DNA from 3 places in the Paraburkholderia sp. FW306-2-2C-D06C genome. Region 1 is predicted to be linked to each of the others. Evidence: predicted binding sites of a transcription regulator. Region 1 holds the regulator's gene; each other region holds the start of a gene.
The links. The regulator LexA, encoded in region 1, represses DNA repair genes until DNA is damaged. The targets are predictions, from matches to a motif close to ACTGTATNNNNATACAGT.
Positions count from the first base shown of each region.

Region 2: the regulator LexA is predicted to act here: its motif matches at 2,085-2,102, upstream of AC3WLT_RS06145 (PA0069 family radical SAM protein).
Region 3: the regulator LexA is predicted to act here: its motif matches at 1,498-1,515, upstream of recA (recombinase RecA).

Region 1 is NZ_JBYSWU010000016.1:120,972-126,445, reverse strand. It holds gene nodI (nodulation factor ABC transporter ATP-binding protein NodI) at 21-935, opposite strand; gene AC3WLT_RS14970 (universal stress protein) at 1,168-1,632, shown strand; gene AC3WLT_RS14965 (DUF2939 domain-containing protein) at 1,665-2,327, opposite strand; gene AC3WLT_RS14960 (hypothetical protein) at 2,514-2,858, opposite strand; gene lexA (transcriptional repressor LexA) at 2,933-3,583, opposite strand; gene AC3WLT_RS14950 (sulfate ABC transporter substrate-binding protein) at 3,880-4,920, shown strand; gene cysT (sulfate ABC transporter permease subunit CysT) at 5,059-5,474, shown strand, end outside.
Region 2 is NZ_JBYSWU010000005.1:220,458-225,931, forward strand. It holds gene AC3WLT_RS06135 (PQQ-dependent sugar dehydrogenase) at 1-199, shown strand, start outside; gene AC3WLT_RS06140 (NINE protein) at 397-864, shown strand; gene AC3WLT_RS06145 (PA0069 family radical SAM protein) at 891-2,024, opposite strand; gene AC3WLT_RS06150 (Lrp/AsnC ligand binding domain-containing protein) at 2,146-2,634, opposite strand; gene AC3WLT_RS06155 (D-amino acid dehydrogenase) at 2,794-4,080, shown strand; gene AC3WLT_RS06160 (acyl-CoA dehydrogenase) at 4,250-5,474, opposite strand, start outside.
Region 3 is NZ_JBYSWU010000043.1:12,358-17,831, forward strand. It holds gene recX (recombination regulator RecX) at 1-333, opposite strand, end outside; gene recA (recombinase RecA) at 341-1,417, opposite strand; gene AC3WLT_RS26695 (response regulator) at 1,650-2,408, shown strand; gene AC3WLT_RS26700 (sensor histidine kinase) at 2,422-3,960, shown strand; gene AC3WLT_RS26705 (MFS transporter) at 4,189-5,474, shown strand, end outside.

The sequences.
Region 1 (5,474 bases):
AGCGCCGGTCCCGGCTCGTATCAGTCCTGCATCTCGCGGCCTGTTAGCCGCAGGAAGACATCTTCCAGATTCGCCGGACGATGCAGATAGCGCAAACCGGCGCGCTGCTTCAGACGTGCGTGCACCGGCTGCGCGTCGTTCACGTAGCAGAACAGCGTCTCGCCACTGATCTCGGTTCGCTCGACCAGCGGCGCCAACTCGTCGCGCAACGCAACCGGATCGGCGCCGAAGATTTCGATCACGTCGCAGCCGATCTCGGATGCGATCAGATCGTTCGGCGCGCCTTCAGCGATCTTGCGGCCTTCCTCGATCACGCACAGACGGTGGCAGAGCCGTTCGGCTTCTTCCATGAAGTGCGTGGTCAGCAGGATGGTCTTGCCGCGCGCGAGCAGCGAGCGCAGCCGTTCCCAGATCAGATGGCGCGCTTGCGGATCGAGCCCGGTGGTCGGCTCGTCCATGATCAGCACGTCGGGATCGTTGACGAGCGCGCGAGCCAGCGTGAGGCGCCGCTTCATGCCGCCCGACAGTTCGCTCACGCGCGCATCCGCCTTGCTTTCGAGGCGCGCGAACTCGAGCAGCGACGGCACCATCGCGCGGCATTGCGCGGCGCTCAGGCCAAAGTAGCGGCCGAACACAAGCAGATTTTCGCGGACCGTGAAATCGGGATCGAGATTGTCGAACTGCGGCACCACACCGACGCGCGCTCGCGCCACCCGCGCGCGGCGAGGAATCGGTTCGCCGCACAAGCGGATCGAGCCGGCATCCGGGGCCGCAATGCCCAGCAGCATGCGCAGCGTGGTGGTCTTGCCCGCGCCGTTCGGTCCAAGCAGACCAAAACATTCGCCGACGTTGACATGAAACGACAATCCGTCGACGACCGTCTTCTCGCCGTAGCTTTTTTTGACGTGGTGGAATTCAATGGCGGCTTCAGACATGGATCGAACGAGGCTCCGGGAAAAAACGCGAATGGCCGGTAAGGTCGCTCATTCTATGGCATCGGCAGCCTGGCGTTGATCTGCGCTTCGCCACTCACGCGGCGTTTCTTGCGCTGCCGCATAGCCTCGCACCTGCCTGGGGCGCACTTAGCGTTTTCCATCCCTTGCAACCTGAATTGCGGCGCACCATGATTCATTTACGACCGCGTTCCCCGCGGTAAGGGAGAAAACCATGGCGAGCTACAAAAAAATCCTGCTTTGCTACGACGGCTCGCGCGAGGGCCGCAAAGCGCTGCGCTGTGGCGCCGATCTGGCGCTGGACCTGAAGGCGGAAACGCATCTGTTGTCGGTGGTGGACATGCGCTCGAGCATAGCGCAAAGCGCGGGCCTGCTCACCGACGTGGCCTGCGGCAGCTTCGAGAAGACAGCGCGTGACATCCTGCAGGAAGGGGTGGACTGGCTCACCGAGCGCGGCGTCAACGCGCAAGGACATTTCGCGTTCGGTCATCCCATCGACGAGATTGCCAATCTCGCCAACGAACTGCACGTCGACCTGGTGGTGGTCGGCCACCGTTGCCGCACGGGTCTGTCACGCTGGTGGATGGGCGCGGGAAATACGCCGCTGCTCGACCGGGTCTCGTGCAGCATTCTGGTGGCATGTTCGTCCGCCCAGGAGCAGCAGCAAGCGGCGGCTTGACGCCAGCCCCATGAACCGCGTCGACCGGAAGATCAGTCGTTCAGGTCGACCGCGGCGAACTTCCATGTGAGCAAACCTTCGCGCCGAAAGATCGCCGCGTAGCGCGCGTCGCCCGCGCCGTGCTGATACCTGATGACGAATTCGTTGATGCTGCGATAGCCCGCCGTGGTTTGCGGCGGTTGTGGCGGTGTGGCGCTGTTGCCCGCGTTGTTAGCCGCGCTGTGCGCTGCGGTGTTAGCCGCGTTGTTAGCCGTTTTGCCGTCGGCAGGGGACGCAGGCGCATTTTCCGCGGCAGGCGGCGCGGGCGGCCGCTCGCCCGGTTCGCCACGCGGCGGCATGCCGTTCAGCAACGCGGCTACGCCGTCCGGCGTCGCGTACGCATCTACTAGCGGTCCGATCAGCGCAACGCCGATCATCGCGCCAATGGCGGCAAATGGATTGCCGTTGCCATGTGCGTCGAGCCGGCGCGTCAGCAAGCCGGTGACCTGTTGCTTCAGGCTCTCGCGCAACGCCGGAAAGTCGACATACTGATTGACGGTCTCCGCATCGCGCGCGTCTGCCGCGCGTTTCAGATTGTTCAGCGCGATATATGGCGATGCATAGCCGAATCCCAGGGCGGCCACCACTGCAATCACAATCAGAACAACGATCAGCGGCCGTGCGGCGCTGCGTTTGGTGCGTGTCGAAACTGCCATCGAGTGGAACTCTCTATCAAGGGTGGTCTAACGTGGACCGCGGCCACACGAAAACGATCCCACGCGATGCAATATCTGAAGAGATCTGGAGAGGCGCGCGCAAGGCACCAGCAGGGCAATGACAGGTAAATGACAGGTTAATGACAGGTCAACAGCAGAGCAACTACACGCACGCCCCGCTCCTGATTACTCGAACACCGCCCCGTGCACGTTGGCTTCTTCAGCGATGCAGCGGTCGATCATCCGGCATACGGCGTCTACCGTGCCGACCATGATCAGCCGCGACGGCCCGTGATAGACGCGCACCGGTGCCCGTCGCGCCGGCTCTGCCGTATTCAGCCCTGAATTCAACGACACTCGAGCGAAAGCCGGCAACGACGACGGCAAGCTCGGCGCCCGCGATGCAGGTTCGTCGAACAGCGATGAAGCGCTGGCCGTGGACGCCTCGATCAGCGAACAGGGCACCAGCTTGCGCAGATGGCGCAAACGACCGAACTGGCGAAAAGGCAGCAGGCGGGCAAGGCGTTCCATGAGTCTCTCCAGGCGATTCAACGTAGGGGCAGCGGCGCGTTAGGCGTCGGGCAAGCGTTGGTAGAAGCAGGCGCTCAGAACTCGCCGGGGCGGATCAGCCCAACAGCGATGCCTTCCAGCGCGAAATCCGCACTGCCGGTCTGAACGAAGATGTTTTCGTAATCGGGGTTTTCCGCGATCAGTTCGATGCCGTTTGGCCGACGCTTCAGGCGCTTGACCGTTACGTCGTCGCCGAGCCGCGCGATGATGATCTGGCCGTCTTTCGCTTCGCTTTTCTTTTGCACCGCGAGCAGGTCGCCGTCGAAGATGCCGGCGTCGCGCATCGACAACCCGCGAACCTTCAGCAGGTAGTCCGGTTTGCTCGAGAACAGCGCCGGGTCGCACGCATAGTGCTGCGAGATATGTTCCTGCGCGAGGATCGGGCTGCCGGCCGCGACGCGGCCGATCAGCGGCAGCGACAGCTGCATGATGCTGGGGTGCGGCAACGTGAACTGGTGCGGCGAATCTTCGGGACCCGCCAGCAGACGAATGCCGCGCGACGCACCTGCCGCGAGTTCGATCACACCCTTGCGGGCCAAGGCACGCAGATGTTCTTCGGCCGAATTGGCCGAGCTGAAACCCAGTTCGGCGGCGATCTCCGCGCGGGTGGGCGGAAAGCCGGTACGTTCGATAGCCCGTCGGATCAGATCGAAAACCTGCTGCTGTCGTGCGGTGAGTTTGGTCATGGCGCTACTGTATGTATGAACAGGTGACTGTATTTTTATACAGTATTCGATGCAATTCAAGCTTTACTTTAAGTTCGTCGTCTGGGGTGTCGCTCCGGCGTCGCAAAAGGACGCTTAAACAACCGTTTTCGTGTCGCAACGCCTTATCCAGCTGCCATTACCACTTTTACGTATTAAAGAATGAAGAAACATTATTTTTAATGATGAAAGCCCTTCGATAGACTGGCCTCCGAGTTGACGCGCTGCAGACGCAAAAACAAGACGCCGTAACGGCAACCACAACGCGGAGAAGCTGGATGAACCATCGGGGCACGGGGCTGGCAGGCAAGACCAAAAAACTCATCGCGGCGCTCGCGTTCGGCGCGGCAACCGCTGTCGGCGTGATGGCGCAGGCGCACGCCGCCGACACGACGCTGCTGAACGTGTCGTACGACCCGACGCGTGAACTGTACCAGGACGTCAATCAGGCATTCGGCAAGGAATGGAAGGCCAGGACCGGCGAATCGATCACCTTCAAGCAGTCGCACGGCGGTTCGGGCGCTCAGGCGCGCTCGGTGCTCGACGGTCTGCAGGCGGATGTCGTGACGCTGGCGCTCGCCTACGACATCGACGCGCTGGCTAACAAGGGTTTGCTGGACAAGGGCTGGCAAAAGCGTTTGCCGGACAACGCGTCGCCGTACACGTCGACGATCGTGTTCCTCGTGCGCAAGGGCAACCCGAAGCACATCAAGGATTGGGACGATCTGACCAGGCCGGGCGTGTCGATCGTCACGCCGAATCCGAAGACCTCGGGCGGCGCGCGCTGGAACTATCTGGCCGCATGGGCCTACGCCGAACATCAGCCGGGCGGCAGTGACCAGAAGGCGAAGGAATTCGTCGGCAAGCTCTATAAGAATGCCGGCGTGCTGGATTCGGGGGCGCGCGGCGCAACGACCAGCTTCGTGCAGCGCGGCATCGGCGACGTGCTGATTGCATGGGAAAACGAAGCGTTCCTGTCGCTGAAGGAATTCGGTCCGGACAAGTTTGAAATCGTCGTGCCGTCGGTGAGCATTCTGGCCGAGCCGCCGGTTGCCGTGGTGGACAAGGTGGTCGACAAGCACGGCACGCGCAAGCTGGCCGAAGCGTATTTGAACTTCCTGTATAGCGAGCAGGGTCAGGAGATCGCCGCGAAGAACTTCTACCGTCCGCGTTCGAACAAGGTGCCGGCCGAGCTGACCGCGAAGTTTCCGAAGCTGAAGCTGTACACGGTGGACGATTCGTTCGGCGGCTGGGCGAATGCGCAGAAGACCCACTTTGCCGACGGCGGCGTATTCGATTCGATCTACCAGCCGCAGTAAGACTGCCAATGCCAGAAGCCGCTCAGGCGGCGAGAGGCGGCAACACCTGGCCAGAAAGCGCGCCCAGTGGGCGCGCTTTCTGGCTAGCCGGACGACCGCAAAAGCACGGCAAGCATCAACCCTGAAAGAGTATCCAGCATGACGACGTGGACCTTCCGAAAACCGAGCGCCTTGCCCGGTTTTGGCCTGACACTCGGCATCACGGTGGCGTATCTGAGCCTCGTGGTGCTGATTCCGCTTGCGGCAACTTTTCTGAAAACCGCCACGCTCGACTGGAGCCAGTTCGTGCGCGCGGTGAGCTCGCCGCGCGTGCTCGCGTCGTACCGGCTGACGTTTTTCTCGGCGCTCGGCGGCGCGCTGATCAACGCGGTGTTCGGCTTCCTCGTGGCGTGGGTGCTGGTGCGCTACACGTTCCCATTCAGGCGGCTCGTCGATGCGGTGGTCGATCTGCCGTTCGCGCTGCCGACGTCGGTGGCCGGCATCTCGCTTGCGGCGGTCTATGCCGGCAACGGCTGGATCGGGCAGTTCCTCGAGCCGCTCGGCATCAAGGTCGC
Region 2 (5,474 bases), on a different contig from region 1:
CGGTTACAGGGTCGTGCGGGTGATCACCAGCCCCGACGGCAGCAATGCACGTCAGGAAGTATTTGCCGAAGGCTGGCTTCAACCCGGCGAAGCGGTATGGGGCCGCCCCGCTGACGTGCTGCCGATGCCTGACGGGTCGCTGCTGATCAGCGACGATTACGCGGGCGCGGTTTATCGCGTTACGTATGCAACACCCTGACCTACAGCACCCTGACCGCCCTACCGAATACACAAGCGCCGCAGCAGGCAAAAATCAGCGCGCACAAATCACCCGCGCCGAGGATGTGGCCGCACGCCACGTGGCCGCCGGCACACCACGGGCGTAGAATGCGCGTCGGTCCGCGTCCACCGGCGCGCCGCTCGTTTCGACCGCATTGCCACTCTGCTCTCGCCTACATGTCCACCCTTGCCTCGACTTCTCCGCGCTTCAGATCCAAGACGATTACCGCCGCGCTCGCGTTCTTCTTCGGCAGCCTCGGCGCGCATCGCTTCTATCTCTATGGACTGCGCGACATTTACGGCTGGGCACATCTGATCGGCACGCTGATAGGGATTCCCGGCGCAATGCTGGTGGCGGCAAGCGAGCGGACCTCGATGCTCGGCTGGGTGCTCGCATTTCCGGGCGCAGTCTCGCTGCTTGCAGCGTTTCTCGCCGCAATCGTCTACGGTCTGCGTCCTGACGAAAAATGGGACGCCCAGTTCAACGCGCAAACCCAGCGCAAGAGCCGCTCCGGCTGGACGGTCATTTTCGTCGTGATCTTTTCGCTGCTGATCGGCGCGTTCCTGCTGATGACGGGTCTTGCACTCTCGTTTCAGACCTACTTCGAAAGCCAGGTGCAAGCAGCCAAAGCGCTGTCGCAATAACGTGCCGCAATCGCGCCGCCATTGCGCTAAAAAAGATCGAGTTGCGGATCGTCGCGCACAGGCGAAGCCGGGCGCGGCGGCTCGATACGACGAAAGTGCGACATGTCCAGAATTCCGCGATCGCGCTCGTTCAGACCAAGACGGCGTACAGCTTTGTGGAACCGCTGCTTGAGCAGATCCGCCCACAGGCCCTCGCCCTTCATACGATGCGCGAACGATGAGTCGTAGTCCTTCCCGCCCCGCATATCACGCACACGGCTCATGACCCGGTCAGCACGATCGGGGAAGTGTGCGGCGAGCCAATCCTTGAATAGCGGCGCGACTTCCCACGGCAAACGCAGCACGATATAGCTCGCGTTGCTTGCGCCCGCCTCCGCACAGGCTTCCAGCACGCGCTCCATGTCCGGTTCGGTGACGAACGGAATCACCGGGGCGATGCTGACGCCCACCGGAATCCCCGCCTCGCTCAATGTACGGATGGTGCGCAACCGGCGCGACGGCGTGGCCGCTCGCGGTTCGAGCGTGCGGGCGATGTCAGCATCCAGCGTGGTAATCGTAATGGCCGCCATGAACTGCCCGCGCGCAGCCATCGGCGCGAGCAGGTCGAGATCGCGCTCGATCAGCGATGATTTGGTGATCGCCGCGAACGGCTGGCCGCGCTCGCTGAGTACCTCGATTACGCGCCGCGTGAGACGCAAGTCGCGCTCGGCTGGCTGCCACGCGTCGGTATTGACGCCCAGGGCGATCGGCTCCGGCACATAGGACTTCTTCGACAGTTCGCGCGCGAGCAATTCCGGCGCATTGACCTTCGCGTAGATGCGGCTTTCGAAGTCGAGCCCGGGCGACAGGCCCAAATAACTATGAGTAGGCCGCGCGAAACAATAGATACAGCCGTGTTCGCAGCCGCGATACGGATTCAGCGACACGCCAAACGGAATGTCCGGCGACGCATTGCGGGTGAGAATGGTTTTGGCTTGCTCTTCGAATACCTGCGTGCGCAAGACCTTCGGTCCGCCGTCATCCTCGCTGGACGGCAGCCAGCCGTCGTCCACCGCTTCGCGCTGGTCGACTTCATAGCGGCCCTGCAGGTTCGTCACCGCGCCACGCCCTTTGCGAGGCGCTGGCGGAGCGATTGGAAATTCGGTGTCGGGATGGGTCACGGCTCGGGCTGGCGGAAAACAACAACGAACAACAACAGCTAACAACAACGGCGCAGAACACCTGTATAAATATACAGTATTTACGCCTTTTGTCGAGCCCCGTCGTGCCCTCCCGCGCAGCTCAATCACCCACCGCGATGGTCAGCGTTTCCTTGATCTCTTCCATCACGACATAGCTCTTCGACTGCACCGCACCGGGCAACTGCAACAGGATGTCGCCGAGCAGCTTCCGGTAGTCGGCCATTTCGCCGATGCGCGCCTTGATCAGATAGTCGAAATCGCCCGAAACGAGGTGGCACTCCAGCACCTCGGGGATCTTCTGCACCTCGCGGCGGAACTGGTCGAACATGTTGCCGCTTTTGTGATCGAGCGTGATTTCGACGAACACCAGCAGCGCCGCGCCCAATTCCGCCGGATTCACGCGCGCGTGATAGCCGGTGATCACGCCGTCACGCTCCATCCGCTTGACGCGCTCGATGCACGGCGTGACCGACAGCCCGACCTGCTCGGCGAGGTCTTTCATCGCCATGCGGCCCTCCTCCTGCAGCAGCCGCAGGATCTTGTGATCGAGTTTGTCGAGGGTGCGAACCGGGTGACGCTGTGTACGCATGGTGTTTTTGCTGAAAATTCTGAAAATATAATAACAAAACCTACCTGACTGTTAATAGTATAGCGGTTAACACTGGGCGAACCGCGTTACACCTCGTTAATCGAACGAATTCCAACGAATCGACGAGCGCACCGCCCTCCAAACCTTTCCGGAGCAGCTATGCGAGTCGTCGTTTTGGGCAGTGGCGTCGTCGGGGTAACGAGCGCCTATTATCTGGCGCGTGCCGGTCACGAAGTGACCGTGATCGATCGCGAGGCCGGCCCGGCGCTCGAAACCAGTTTTGCCAATGCCGGCCAGATTTCGCCGGGCTATGCGTCGCCCTGGGCAGCGCCTGGCGTGCCGCTGAAAGCGGTCAAGTGGATGTTCCAGAAGCATGCGCCGCTGGCGATCCGCCTCGACGGCACGCAATTCCAGCTGCAATGGATGTGGCAGATGCTGCAGAACTGCACGGAATCGCGCTACGCAGTGAACAAGGGCCGCATGGTCCGCCTCGCCGAATACAGTCGCGATTGTCTGCAAGCGCTGCGCGCCGAAACCGGCATCCAGTATGAAGGCCGTACCGGCGGCACGCTGCAGGTGTTCCGCACCCAGCAACAATTCGACGGCGCCGCGAAAGACATCGCGGTGCTGAAAGACGCCAACGTGCCGTACGAGCTGCTGTCGGCCGCCGAACTGGCTCAGGCCGAACCGGCGCTTGCCGCGGTCTCGCACAAGCTGACGGGCGGTCTGCGTCTGCCGGGCGACGAAACCGGCGATTGCCAGATGTTCACCAGGCGCCTCGCCGCGCTGGCCGAGCAACTGGGCGTCAAATTCCGCTACAACGCGCCGATCGACGCACTCGCGATGGCGGGCGACCGCATCGCCGGCGTGCAGTGCGGTGGGGAACTGGTGCGCGCGGATTCGTTCGTCGTCGCGCTCGGTTCGTATTCGACCCAATTCCTGTCCGGCCTCGTGAAGATTCCGGTCTATCCGCTCAAGGGCTATTCGATCACCGCGCCGATCGTCAACGCGGTAGCCGCGCCGGTGTCGACCGTGCTCGACGAAACCTACAAGATCGCGATCACGCGCTTCGACGACCGGATTCGCGTCGGCGGCATGGCGGAGATCGTCGGCTTCGACAAGTCGTTGCGCCAGGCGCGCCGCGAAACGCTGGAGTTGTGCGTGAACGACCTGTTCCCGGGCGGCGGCGACACGTCGAAGGCGACCTTCTGGACCGGCCTGCGTCCGATGACGCCGGACGGCACGCCGATCGTCGGCCGCACGCCCGTGCCGAACCTGTTCCTGAACACGGGTCACGGCACGCTCGGCTGGACGATGTCGTGCGGCTCGGGTCAGTTGCTGGCCGACGTGATGTCGGGCAAGCAACCGGCGATCAAGGCGGACGACCTGTCGGTGCATCGCTATCTCGGCGAAAGCGCCGAAGCGCATCGCCCGGCTTATGCTTGAGCTTTAACGCTTCGCGAGCGGTTGAGCCGGTTTGCGCAGGTTTGCGCGGGTTTGTTATTGCACGCAGACTGGCCTGACAAAAACAAACGGCGCCCTTCCGGGCGCCGTTTGTTTTTTTACGCACGAGCTTTCGCTACCTTTCGCTACATCGCTCGGGATAAGTGAAGCATCAGAACTGATCTTCCGACAACGCGAGCACCCCCTCACCGCCCTTCGCGCTAACAATCGACGCCTCCAGCGCCGACGCTTGCGGCAACACATGCTCGGCATAAAACTGCGCGGTCGCGATCTTGGCGCCGTAGAACGACGGATCTTCGTCGCGCTTCCCAGCAGCCACGAGCAACGCACGCGCCATCTGCCAGCCGCCCAGCACGATGCCCGCAAGCTTCAGATACGGCACGCCGCCGGCGAACACCGCATTCGGGTCGCTCTTCGTATTAGCAACAACGAAATCGACCGCCGCGCTCAGCGAGCGATGCCCTTGCGCCAGATACTTCTTCATCGATTCGAACGCGGGGCCTTGCTGCGCGCCGAGCGCTCCGAGGGTTTCAGCCACGCCGGCCAGCAGCGACTTCGCCACCGCTCCGCCGTCGCGTACTGTCTTGCGGCCGATCAGATCGTTCGCCTGGATCGCGGTCGTGCCTTCGTAGATCGGCAGGATGCGCGCGTCGCGATAGTACTGCGCCGCACCGGTCTCTTCGATGAAGCCCATGCCGCCATGCACCTGCACGCCGAGGCTGGTCACGTCGATCGACAACTCCGTGCTCCAGCCCTTCACGATCGGCACGAGGAATTCGTAGATCGCCTGATGCCCGGCACGCTCCGCTTCATCGGGATGACGATGCGCGATGTCGCAATGGGCGGCGGCAACATAGGCGAGCGCGCGCGACGCTTCGGTCAACGAACGCATGGTCGACAGCATGCGGCGCACGTCCGGGTGCTGAATGATCGCCACCGACTGCTTCGCGGAGCCATCCACGGGGCGGCTCTGCACGCGGTCTTTCGCGTACGCAACGGCCTTCTGATACGCGCGATCCGACACGGCGACGCCCTGCATGCCCACAGCAAAACGCGCCGCGTTCATCATGATGAACATGTATTCGAGGCCGCGATTCTCTTCGCCGATCAGATGACCGATCGCGCCGCCGTGATCGCCGAATTGCAGCACTGCGGTCGGGCTCGCCTTGATGCCGAGCTTATGTTCGATCGACACGCAATGCACGTCGTTGCGCTCGCCGAGCGAACCGTCTTCGTTGACGAGAAACTTCGGCACGATGAAAAGCGAAATGCCCTTCACGCCTTGCGGCGCGTTCGGCGTGCGGGCCAGCACGAGATGGGCGATGTTCTTCGCCATATCATGCTCGCCCCACGTGATGAAAATCTTCGTGCCGAAC
Region 3 (5,474 bases), on a different contig from region 1:
AACGAAAGGCTTGAGCTTGCGCGCGAGTTCGGCGCGGCTGTATTCACGCCGGGACAGATAGCCGAGCGCGCGGCCTTTTAGAGAGCGGGCGGGACGCTGGGATTTTTTGGAATCGTCCTGATCCGGTTTCGCTTCGCCTGGTGCGCGGCGCGAACGAGTGTAGGTAGTTTCAGATGGATCCGCTGCGGACCGTGCGGAAGAATCGGGCTGCCGGCTCCGGCCTGCGGCCCGATCATGTGCGTCAAACGACTCAAACGGATCGAACGGATCGTCGTCACGCGGGCCGCCCGCGTGATGTCCAGCATTGGACAACGGCCGGCCCTTGCGTATCACGTGATGGTTACTCTTTTTCGTCCGCGACTTCGGCGCTTGCGCCGGTCACCGTTTCCGCCATGGCATTCACGCCCAGCGACTCACGGATACGGTTTTCGATCTCACGGGCGATGTCCGGATTTTCGCGCAGGAATTCGCGCGCGTTGTCCTTACCCTGACCAATACGTTCGCCGTTGTAGCTATACCAGGCACCGGCCTTGTCGACGATCTTCGCCGACACGCCGAGGTCGATGATTTCGCCCTGACGCGAAATACCTTCGCCGTACAGAATGTCGAAAATCGCTTCGCGGAACGGTGGCGACACCTTGTTCTTGACGACCTTCACGCGCGTTTCGTTGCCGATCACTTCGTCGTTCTTCTTGATCGAACCGATCCGGCGAATGTCCAGACGCACCGACGCGTAGAATTTCAGCGCGTTACCGCCCGTGGTGGTTTCCGGGTTGCCGAACATCACGCCGATCTTCATGCGGATCTGGTTGATGAAGATCACGAGGCAGTTCGTGCGCTTGATCGTACCGGTAAGCTTGCGCAGCGCTTGCGACATTAGACGCGCTTGCAGACCCGGCAGCGAGTCGCCCATTTCGCCTTCGATTTCAGCCTTCGGCACGAGTGCCGCGACCGAGTCGATCACGATCATGTCGATCGAGCCCGAGCGCACCAGTGCGTCGGCGATTTCGAGCGCCTGTTCGCCGGTGTCCGGCTGCGAAACCAGCAGGTCGTTCACGTTCACGCCGAGCTTGCCCGCGTACTGGATGTCCAGTGCGTGTTCCGCGTCGATAAACGCTGCCGTGCCGCCGATCTTCTGCATTTCGGCGATGACTTGCAGCGTGAGCGTGGTTTTACCGGACGACTCCGGGCCATAGATTTCGACCACACGGCCACGCGGCAAACCGCCGACGCCCAGCGCGATGTCGAGGCCGAGCGATCCGGTTGAGACCACCTGGATGTCTTCGACTACCTCACCTGCGCCGAGCCGCATGACCGACCCTTTGCCGAACTGCTTTTCGATCTGCGCGAGTGCGGCAGCGAGTGCCTTGCTCTTTTCAGCAGTCAGTCCAGCCGAGCCTTTCTTGCTTTCTTCCATGAATCGTCCTTTGCTATGATGAACGGCGTCTGAGGCAGATGTGCAGCCCCCTTCTAGCGGACAGCACACGAAACCCAGACACTGTATAAAAAAACAGTAGTTTTGGCAAGCGCGATTCTCATGTGAACGCGCATTTTTACCGTCGCGCTGCCCAACTACCCACAATTATTTTCGGAGACCGCTGTGCGCCGGGGGACACCCCACGGTGCCGGCAAAGGCAGGCTGGCGCATCATGCGAATTCTGATTGCCGAAGACGACAGCATACTCGCGGACGGTCTGGTTCGATCACTCCGCCAATCGGCCTATGCTGTCGATCACGTGAAGAACGGCGTCGAAGCGGATACCGCGCTATCGATGCAAACTTTCGACCTGCTGATTCTCGATCTCGGCCTGCCGCGCATGTCCGGGCTCGAGGTGCTGCGCCGTCTGCGCGCGCGTAATTCGAACCTGCCGGTGCTGATCCTGACCGCTGCGGACAGCGTCGACGAACGCGTCAAAGGACTCGATCTCGGCGCCGACGACTACATGGCCAAACCCTTCGCGCTGAACGAACTCGAAGCGCGCGTGCGCGCCTTGACGCGGCGCGGCGCGGGCGGCGGCCCGACGGTGGTGCGGCATGGCTCGCTGTCGTTCGATCAGGTCGGCCGGATCGCCTCTGTCAATGAGCAGGTAATCGATCTGTCGGCGCGCGAACTGGGTTTGCTCGAAGTACTGCTGCAGCGGATCGGCCGGCTGGTGTCGAAGGAACAGCTCGTCGACCATCTGTGCGAATGGGGCGAAGAAGTCAGCAACAACGCGATCGAGGTCTACGTGCACAGGCTGCGCAAGAAAATCGAGCCGAGCGGCGTACGCATCATCACCGTGCGCGGCTTAGGTTACTGTCTCGAGAAAGCCGCGCAGCCCGTGAATCCGACGCCCCCCGCAGCCGACCCCGAGCCGCCCTCCTCGCCCTTGTCCGGCGCGATGCCGGCGAGCCACCACTACAAATAGAGGGAGGTCGCCCATGTCCGCACGCGCAGACCGCGCTACGGCGCACGCGGCGGACCTCGACGAAGCGCGCGACGAGCGCTACGCCAATCCGTTCGCCCCGCCCGACGAAACCGAAGCCGCCGCCGAGGCGCGCCCACGCTCGCTGTTTGGCGAGATTCTCGACTGGATGCTGGCGCCGCTGCTGCTGCTCTGGCCGATGAGCCTCGCGGTCACCTATCTGGTCGCCAAGTCGATCGCCAATGGGCCGTTCGACCGCGCGCTCGAAACCGACGCCTACGTGCTCGCCCGGCAGATTCATCCGGTCAACGGCGTAGCGGAGTTGTCGCTGCCCGACTCCACCCGCGACTTTCTGCGCGCCGACAACGTCGACAGCGTGTTCTACCAGGTGCTCGGCACCCGCGGCGAACTGGTGGGCGGCGAGCGCGACATGCCGCTGCCGCACGAGGAAGACCGGCCGCAGCCCGGCCTCGTCGAATTTCGCGACGACGTGCTGCGCGGCAACGATATCCGCGTCGCCTATACGACCGTCGAGTTTCCGCAGACGCCCGGCGCGCAACCGGTGCTGGTGCAAGTCGCCGAGACGCTCGACAAACGCAGCCAGTTGGCCAACGACATCATCAAAGGCGTGATCCTGCCGCAGTTCGTGATTCTGCCGCTGGCGATCCTGCTGGTGTGGTTCGGCCTGTCGCGCGGCCTCGCGCCGCTGCACGCGCTGCAAGCGCACATCCGCGCGCGCCGTCCCGACGATCTGTCGCCGCTCGAAGCGCGCCGCGCGCCGCCGGAAATCGAACCGCTGGTGACGTCGTTCAACGATCTGCTGACGCGCCTCGAACAGAACATGGAACTGCAAAAGCGCTTCATCGCCGACGCCGCGCATCAGATGAAAACGCCGCTCGCCGGACTGCGCACGCAGGCCGAACTCGCGCTGCGCCAGGACGCCTCTGATGAAGTACACCGCTCGCTCGAACAGATCGCCACCAGTTCCGAACACGCGGCGCGCCTCGTCACGCAGCTGCTGGCGTTGGCGCGCGCGGAAAACCGCATGTCGGGGCAGATTTTCGCGCCGGTCGAAGTGATCGAGGTAGCGCGCAACGCCGTGCGCGACTGGGTTCAAGCCGCGCTCGTCAAGCAGATGGATCTCGGCTACGAAGCGCCCGACGAACCGGTCGAAGTCGACGGCAATCCGGTCATGCTGCGCGAAATGCTGTCGAATCTGATCGACAACGCGATCCGTTACACGCCGGCTGGCGGGCGCATCACAGTGCGGGTACGTCATGACGCGGCGGCGCGGCTCGTGCATCTGGAAGTGGAAGACACCGGACTCGGCATTCCGATGGCGGAGCGTGCGCGTGTCATCGAGCGCTTCTATCGGATTCTCGGCCGCGAAGGCGACGGCAGCGGCCTCGGGCTTGCGATCGTCCGCGAGATTGCGACGATGCACGGCGGCGAGCTGTCCATCGACGACAACGTCTACCAAACCTCGCCGCGGCTCGCCGGAACGCTGGTGCGCGTCAGCTTGCGCGTGCTCGAACGGGCACGGGACTTACCCTAAGGCGCGCACGACGCAAAACACCAGATCAATAAAAATACAGACACTTAGAGACAAATTAACGAAATTTGCCATTTGTTGAACGACGTTATCAAAATCTCTCGAGATCACCCCACCCTGGCATTTCACCCTGCCACGTCAGTACGCCGTAAGTTTCCACTCCAATAATCGGTTCCACGGGAACGCCTTTGCCGGCGAACCGCGTGCACATATCAATATTGGAGACGATATATGGCTACCGTTGGCGGGCAACTCTCGCATGCGCCGATGACACGCGAAGAGAAGCGGGTGATCTTCGCATCGTCGCTGGGTACGGTTTTCGAGTGGTACGACTTCTATCTGGCCGGGTCGCTGGCCGCCTTCATCAGCAAGAGCTTCTTCTCCGGCGTCAATCCGACCGCCGGCTTCATCTTCACGCTGCTCAGCTTCGCCGCGGGTTTCGCGGTGCGGCCGTTCGGCGCGATCGTGTTCGGGAGGCTCGGCGATATGGTCGGACGCAAGTACACCTTCCTCATCACGATCGTGATCATGGGTCTGTCGACTTTCCTGGTCGGCTTCCTGCCGGGCTACGCGACAATCGGCATTGCATCGCCGGTGATCTTCGTCGCGATGCGGATGCTGCAAGGCCTCGCGCTCGGCGGCGAGTACGGCGGTGCTGCAACGTACGTGGCCGAACACGCGCCTGCGGGACGCCGCGGCTTCTACACCGCATGGATCCAGACGACCGCCACGCTCGGCCTGTTCCTGTCGCTGCTAGTGATTCTCGGCGTGCGCACGGCGATGGGCGAGGACGCGTTCGGCGTCTGGGGCTGGCGCATTCCGTTCGTCGCGTCGGTCATCCTGCTCGGCGTGTCGGTGTGGATCCGGCTGCAACTGAATGAATCGCCGGTATTCAACCGTATCAAGGCCGAAGGCAAGACCTCGAAGGCGCCGCTGACCGAAGCATTCGGCCAATGGAAGAACCTGAAGGTCGTGATTCTCGCGCTGATCGGCCTGACCGCCGGCCAGGCCGTGGTCTGGTACACGGGCCAGTTCTACACACTGTTCTTCCTGACGCAGACGCTGAAGGTCGACGGCGCCACCGCCAACATCCTGATCGCGATCGCGCTCCTGATCGGCACGCCGTTCTTCGTGTTCTTCGGGTCACTGTCGGACCGGATCGGCCGCAAGCCGATCATCATGGCCGGTCTGCTGATCGCCGCGTGCACGTACTTCCCGCTGTTCAAGGCGCTCGCGCACTACACGAACCCGGCATTGGAAACCGCCACTGCGAAGTCGCCGATCGTCGTGATCGCGAATCCGGACGAGTGCTCGTTCCAGTTCAACCCGGTCGGCACGTCGAAGTTCACGACCTCGTGCGACATCGCGAAGAGCGCGCTGTCGAAAGCAGGCTTGAACTACGAGAACGTCGCGGCGCCGACGGGCACGCTGGCGCAGATCAAGGTTGGCGATACCGTGGTCAATACGTATGACGGCAAGGCAGCCGACGCGAAAGACCAGGGCAAGGTGTTCGACAA